Regions from separate parts of the Stenotrophomonas sp. YJH_SMC_73 genome, predicted to be linked through region 1. Evidence: riboswitches for the same ligand, from Rfam matches in the RefSeq annotation. Region 1 holds a riboswitch; the other holds the start of a gene.

What was found. A riboswitch is a leader RNA that binds a small molecule or an ion and turns the genes downstream of it on or off. The one in region 1 is predicted to bind glycine.
Region 2: it holds a riboswitch for glycine, as region 1 does, so the genes downstream of both, gcvP (aminomethyl-transferring glycine dehydrogenase) here and AC5P8R_RS00480 (trimeric intracellular cation channel family protein) in region 1, are expected to answer to the same signal.

Annotation. Positions count from the first base shown of each region.
Region 1 is NZ_JCAFTJ010000001.1:96,963-100,364, reverse strand. It holds gene AC5P8R_RS00495 (hypothetical protein) at 1-1, opposite strand, end outside; gene AC5P8R_RS00490 (nuclear transport factor 2 family protein) at 5-436, opposite strand; gene AC5P8R_RS00485 (GIY-YIG nuclease family protein) at 581-856, opposite strand; glycine riboswitch at 897-986, shown strand; glycine riboswitch at 1,000-1,105, shown strand; gene AC5P8R_RS00480 (trimeric intracellular cation channel family protein) at 1,188-1,805, shown strand; gene AC5P8R_RS00475 (3-deoxy-7-phosphoheptulonate synthase) at 2,068-3,141, opposite strand.
Region 2 is NZ_JCAFTJ010000009.1:97,401-100,802, forward strand. It holds gene gcvP (aminomethyl-transferring glycine dehydrogenase) at 1-1,790, opposite strand, end outside; glycine riboswitch at 1,853-1,955, opposite strand; gene AC5P8R_RS15340 (multidrug effflux MFS transporter) at 2,255-3,402, shown strand, end outside.

The sequences.
Region 1 (3,402 bases):
TCGCTCAGTGCGCCTTCGGTTTCGGGTACCACAGTGCGTTGACGATGACCCAGCGCTGGTCGAAACGCCCCATGTGGAAGTAGTCGACGAACCACGGGGTTTCCAGCCGCACCGAGGCCGCGTTGCCGGTCACGTCCAGCACCGTGCAGCGGCGATCCCATTGATCCTTCGGGGTCTTCAGCGCGCCCTGTTTCGTCAACGAGACCAGCTCTTCCTTCGACATCCGGCGCAGGCCCAGGCGCTCGTCGGGTGTATCGCCGAGGACCGCGCGCTTGGCCAGGTCCGGGTGCAGCGAACGGGCGACGCGCTGCGGGTCGGCCTCCAGCTGGCCATCGACGTAGTCGTGGCAGGTGGCTTCGATGGCCGCGATCGTGGCGGGGTCGGCGGCAGGGCTCGTTGCTGCGGAGAGAGCGAACAGCAGGGCGATCGTGGACATCCGGGTCTCCAGCTCTGGGCGCGGGGCGATCATCGCATGGACCGGGTAGCCCATCCACGCAGGGCGTGGATCTACTGTAGAGCCGAGCCCGTGCTCGGCTCCCGCATCGGGCAGACGGAACAACAGCCGAGCGTGGGCTCGGCTCTACAGAAGCGCAGGATCCGTTGCCTGCAGCCAGGCCAGCTTGCGTTCGCGGGGCTGCTGCTTGAGTTGCCACTCGGCCCGCGAGGCCGCGGCCCGGTCCGGGTACTCGCGCACGGCCAGCACGCGCAGCGGCGGCCGGGCCCGGGTGTAGCGCGCGCCCTTGCCGGCCTGGTGGGCGGCGAAACGCGCCTCCACATCGGTGCTGATGCCGGCGTAATAGCTGCCATCGCGGCATTCGAGCAGGTACAGGAACCACGGGCGGACGGACGAGGCCATGCCTGGATTATGCCGTGCTGCACTGCAGCGGATATACTGGCGCCCGAATGCAGGAGAGAGGCGCCGCGCTGGCGCCCGCCGAAGGCGCAGGCTCCCATGATCGCTCAGGCCGGTGGGCTGGAATCCCACCAACCATGCATTCGACTCGCCGAGCTGGAGAGAGGTCACCGGGCATGCCCGGGACGATCCGCCGAAGGGGCACGCGGCCCATGCCGCTGAACTCTCAGGCAAAAGGACAGCGGGAGCGGCACCGGTCATCGTCATCCCGTCATTGCGCAGGCAGTGGCGGTGGTCGCGCATGGCCGGCCCCACCGCGCCCGGAGCCTGTCCCATGCTGCTGTCCATCATCTACCTGATCGCCATTTCCGCCGAAGCCATGACCGGCGCACTGTCCGCCGGCCGCCGCCGCATGGACCTGTTCGGCGTGGTCATGATCGCCTGCGTCACCGCCCTCGGTGGCGGCTCGCTGCGCGACATCCTGCTCGGCCACTATCCGCTGGGCTGGGTGAAGCATCCCGAGTACCTGGGCTTCACCGTATGCGCGGCGCTGATCGCCACCTGGGTGGCGCGCTGGATGCACCACTTCCGCCGCACCTTCCTGGTGCTCGATGGCCTGGGCCTGATCGCCTTCACCCTGATCGGCTGCTCGATCGCGCGCGAAGCCGGCCATGCAATGCCGATCGTGCTGATCGCCGGCATGCTGACCGGCGCGTTCGGCGGGGTGCTGCGCGACATCCTCTGCAACGAGGTACCACTCATCTTCCAGAAGGAGCTGTACGCGATCATCGCGCTGCTGACCGGCGCGGCCTATCTGTTGCTGCTGCACTGGGGCGTGGCCGATGCCACCGCGATCCTGTGCTGCCTCGGCGGCGGCTTCGCGTTGCGCCTGCTGGCGATCCACTACCGCTGGGAAATGCCGAAGTTCGTCTACCACGACGAAGTGCATTGAGCCTCTTCGTAAAGTCGAGCCATGCTCGACTGCTCTTTGCAGGAAACCAACGCGCTTCGCGCGCAGGTCGGGCATGGCTCGACGCTACAGGAAGCGGTATCACCACCCCGGCGATGTACCTGGCGCTGTCGCTCATGCGCAGCGCCAGGCGCATCGCCGGTGCAGATGGGCCGGCCTCCAACTCCGACCGGCCCTGATCGCGGCCGCACCCCCGCAGGCGCTGGCCGCCATCCACACACGTGCCGCACTCGGGCGGCTTCCATCAGGCTGCTTCGGACACCTTCACGTCGCGACGGGCGCGCACGGCCGCAGCCAGACGCTCCAGCACCGTCACGGTGGTGTCCCAGTCGATGCAGCCATCGGTGATGCTCTGCCCGTAGACCAGCGGCTGGCCTTCCACCAGTTCCTGGCGGCCACCGACCAGATGGCTCTCGATCATCACGCCAACGATGCGCTGTTCGCCGTCTTCCAGCTGAACAGCGATGTCCTCGATCACCTTCGGCTGGTTCTCGGGGTTTTTCAGGCTGTTGGCGTGGCTGGCGTCGATCATCAGGCGCGTCGGCAGCTTGGCCTTGGCCAGCACCTGGCAGGCGTCGGCGACGCTGCCGGCGTCGTAGTTCGGCTGCTTGCCGCCCCGCAGGATCACATGGCAATCCGGATTGCCGGTGGTCGACACGATGGCGGTGCCGCCCTGCTTGGTGACCGACAGGAAGTGATGCGGGTTGGACGCCGCACCCACCGCGTCAGCGGCGATCTTGACGTTGCCATCGGTGCCGTTCTTGAAGCCGACCGGGCACGACAGCCCCGAGGCCAGCTCACGATGCACCTGGCTTTCGGTGGTACGCGCGCCGATCGCGCCCCACGCCACCAGGTCGGCGATGTACTGCGGCGAGATCACATCGAGGAATTCGACACCGGCCGGCAGGCCGAGCTTGTTGATGTCGCGCAGCAGACCGCGGGCAATGCGCAGGCCCTTGTCGATCCTGAAGCTGCCGTCCAGGTCCGGGTCGTTGATCAGGCCCTTCCAGCCCACCGTGGTGCGCGGCTTCTCGAAGTACACACGCATGACGATTTCCAGTTCGCCGGCCAGCGCGTCGCGCAGCGGCTTCAGGCGCTGGGCGTATTCGATGGCGGCCTTCGGGTCGTGGATCGAGCACGGGCCCACCACCACTGCCAGGCGGTCGTCACGGCCGTGCAGGATCTGGTGCAGGGCCGCGCGCGAGGCGCTGACGGTGTCGGAGGCTTCATCGTCACAGGGCAGCATCGCCAGCAGCTGGGCAGGCGGTGTCAGCGGTTCGATGGTGCGGATACGCAGGTCGTCGGTGTGCGGGGGCATTGCAGGAGATCTCCGGAACGTTGGGGTCCCCAGCGTGGCGGCATGAAAAAAGCCGCCAGGTTCGCTGGCGGCTTTCGGGAATGCGTCTGAAGCTTTCTTCAGGGTGAGCGCAGTCCTTCCTCCGCCAGTGGCTTCGGAAAGTAATACCAGTAAAAGCGGGTGGCGGCTGCGTTCATGGGGTGTATTGATAGCACAGCTTTTGCGCAGTGCAAAATGTTTCATCCGCAACCGCGGGTGCGGTTCAGCGAGGCGCGCGCCGGC
Region 2 (3,402 bases), on a different contig from region 1:
GAATCCGGGATCAGGCAGATGTCGCGGTGGCCTTCGCCGCGCGAGCGGTGGTAGGCGCGGATCGCCAGCAGGCCGGCGTACTCGCCCTGCGCGCCGGAGTTCGGCTGCAGGCTGACCGCGTCATAGCCGGTGCATTCGACCAGCATCGCTTCCAGCGTGTCGATGAGTTCCTTGTAGCCCAGCGCCTGGTCGGCCGGCACCAGCGGGTGGATCTGCGAGAACTCCGGCCAGGTCACCGGGATCATCTCGGCGGTGGCGTTGAGCTTCATGGTGCACGAGCCCAGCGGGATCATCGTGCGGTCCATCGCCAGGTCCTTGTCGGCCAGCGAGCGCAGGTAGCGCAGCAGTTCGTGCTCGCTGTGGTGGGTGTTGAACACCGGATGGGTCAGGAACGCGGACTGGCGCAGCAGGCCGGCCGGCAGTGCGTCGGCGGTGCTGGCATCCAGCGCATCGATGTCGGCCTGCGCGCCGAACACGGCGGCCAGCGCGACCACGTCGCCGCGGGTGGCGGTCTCGTCCAGGCTGATGCCGACCGAGTCGCTGTCGATCGCGCGCAGGTTGTAACCGGCGGCGCGTGCCTTGGCGTGGATCTCATCGGCATGCACGCCGGTGATGTGCAGCGTATCGAAGAAGTCGCCACCGACCTGCACGCCGGCCTCGCGCAGCGCGGCGGCCAGGATCGAGGCCAGGCGGTGGGTACGCCGGGCGATGCGGGTCAGGCCTTCCGGGCCGTGGTACACGGCATACATCGAGGCCATCACCGCCAGCAGCACCTGTGCGGTACAGATGTTGGAGGTGGCCTTCTCGCGGCGGATGTGCTGCTCGCGGGTCTGCAGGGTCAGGCGGTAGGCCGGGTTGCCCTGGGCATCGACCGAGACGCCGATCAGGCGGCCCGGCATCGAGCGCTTGTAGGCGTCGCGGCAGGCCATGAATGCGGCGTGCGGGCCGCCGAAGCCGAACGGCACGCCGAAACGCTGGCTGTTGCCGACCACGATGTCCGCACCCCATTCGCCCGGGGCGGCCAGCAGGGTCAGCGCCAGCAGGTCGGTGGCCACGGCCACCAGGCCGCCGCGCGCGTGCACGGCCTCGACCAGCGCCTTGTAGTCGCCGATCTGGCCGAAGGTGTCCGGGTACTGCAGCAGCAGGCCGAAGGCTTCTGCTTCCAGTGCCTCGGCCGGGGTGCCGACGCGCAGCACGATGCCCATGGGCTCGGCGCGGGTGCGCAGCAGTTCCAGGGTCTGCGGGTGCACGGCGTCGTGCACGAAGAAGGTGTCCGACTTCGACTTGGCCGAACGCTTGGCCAGGGTCATCGCTTCAGCTGCGGCGGTGGCTTCGTCCAGCAGCGAGGCGTTGGCGATTTCCATGCCGGTGAGGTCGGCGCACAGGGTCTGGAAGTTGATCAGCGCTTCCATGCGGCCCTGCGAGATCTCGGCCTGGTACGGGGTGTAGGCGGTGTACCAGGCCGGGTTTTCCAGGATGTTGCGCAGGATCACGTTCGGCGTGTGGGTACCGTAGTAGCCCTGGCCGATGAAGCTGCGCAGCACGGTGTTCTTGTCGGCGATCGCACGGATCTTCGCCAGTGCCTGCACTTCGGTCATCGATTCCGGCAGTGCCAGCGGCGCCGGCGACTTGATCTTGGCCGGTACGATGGCATCGGTCATCGCATCCAGCGACGCGTGGCCGACGACGTCGAGCATCTGCGCGATCTCGGCATCGTTGGGGCCGATGTGGCGCTCGACGAACGCATTGTGGTGCTCGAGCTCACGCAGGGAAGGGGTGTTCTGGGACATGGCGAAGGATCCGTCAGGAAAGGGCACACGCACGGGCACAAGCCGCCGGTCGGCGGTCTGCGGGGCGCCCCTCTGTCCTTTTGCCTGAGAGTTTGGAAGCGCGGAAAACCGCGGCTTCGTGCCCCTTCGGCGCCGGATCGAACCGGTCTCTCCAGAGTTGTGTTACGGGTGGTATCGGGCCTGAGCGATTACGGGCGTTGCGCCTTCGGCAGCGGTGTTCCGCTTCTCCCACCGTGTTGCCCGCCGATTATAGCCCGTTGGGGGCGCGCCAGCCGCCTGCGGGCCCGGCCGCGGCGCCTGAATGGCCGATGGCCCGCCCGTGCGTTTTGTGCACTGCTGCATGGCGTCAGGCGCAATCCCCACCTATGATGGGCGGATACCCGAATTCATCTGGCGCCGTCCCTGCTGCAGGGGACTGGCGCCCGCCGTGCGTGCCGCGCATGGCCCTGCCGGACGCCTTCTCCATGACCGCCGCTGTTGCTCCTTCCACCCGCCGCATGGCCCTGCTGCTCGCCGGCCTGGCCATGTTCGGTCCGTTCTCGATCGACACCATCTTCCCCGCGTTCCCGCAGCTGGCCCAGCGCCTGGCGGTGGACGAGGTGGCGGTGCAGCAGACCATCAGCGTGTACCTGCTGTTCTACGGCCTGATGAGCCTGGCACACGGCCCGCTGTCCGATGCCTGGGGCCGCAAGCGGGTGATCCTCGGCGGCCTGGTGGTGTTCGTCGGCGCCTCGGTCGGCTGTGCGCTGTCCACCGATCTGACCACGCTGCTGGGGTTCCGCGCCCTGCAGGGCCTGTCCGCAGGCGTCGGCATGATCGTCGGCCGCGCGGTGATCCGCGACCTGTACCACGGTCACGACGCGCAGCGGCTGATGAGCCAGGTGTCGATGCTGTTCGGCATCGCCCCGGCGATCGCGCCGATCATCGGTGGCTGGATCCTGCTCAGCGGTGCTGGCTGGCCGCTGATCTTCTGGTTCCTGGTGGTGTTCGCACTGGTTCTGCTGGCAGCCACCGCCCGCTACCTGCCGGAGACCCATCCGCTCGAAGCGCGCGTTCCGTTGTCGCCGCGGGTGCTGATGCGTGATTACGTGCGCATCGGTTTCAATCCGCGCTTCCTGCGCCTGGCGCTGGCCGGCAGCATCGGTTTCGGTGGCATCTTCCTGTACATCTCCTCGGCACCGGTGTTCGTGATGCAGCACCTGCACCTGGGCGAGGGCGGTTTCGCCTGGCTGTTCATCCCCACCATCGGCGGCATGACCACCGGCTCGTTCCTGTCCGGGCGCATGGCCGGGCACACCACGCCCACCCGCCAGGTATCCATTGGTTTCGGCCTGTGCGCGCTGTCGGTGCTGCTGAACGTCGGCTACGTGGCGCTGGCGCCGCAGTTCGTGCTGCCGTGGGCGGTGCTGCCGATCTTCCTGGGTGGCATGGGCATGGCGCTGATCTTCCCGATCCTGGCGCTGGCGGTGCTGGACATGTACCCGCACCAGCGCGGCCTGGCCTCGTCGCTGCAGGCCTTCGTGCAGCTGATGATCAGCACCGTGGTGGCCGGCGTGGTGTCGCCGCTGCTCAGCGCCAGCCCGCTGCACCTGGCGTTGGGCCAGGCCGGGTT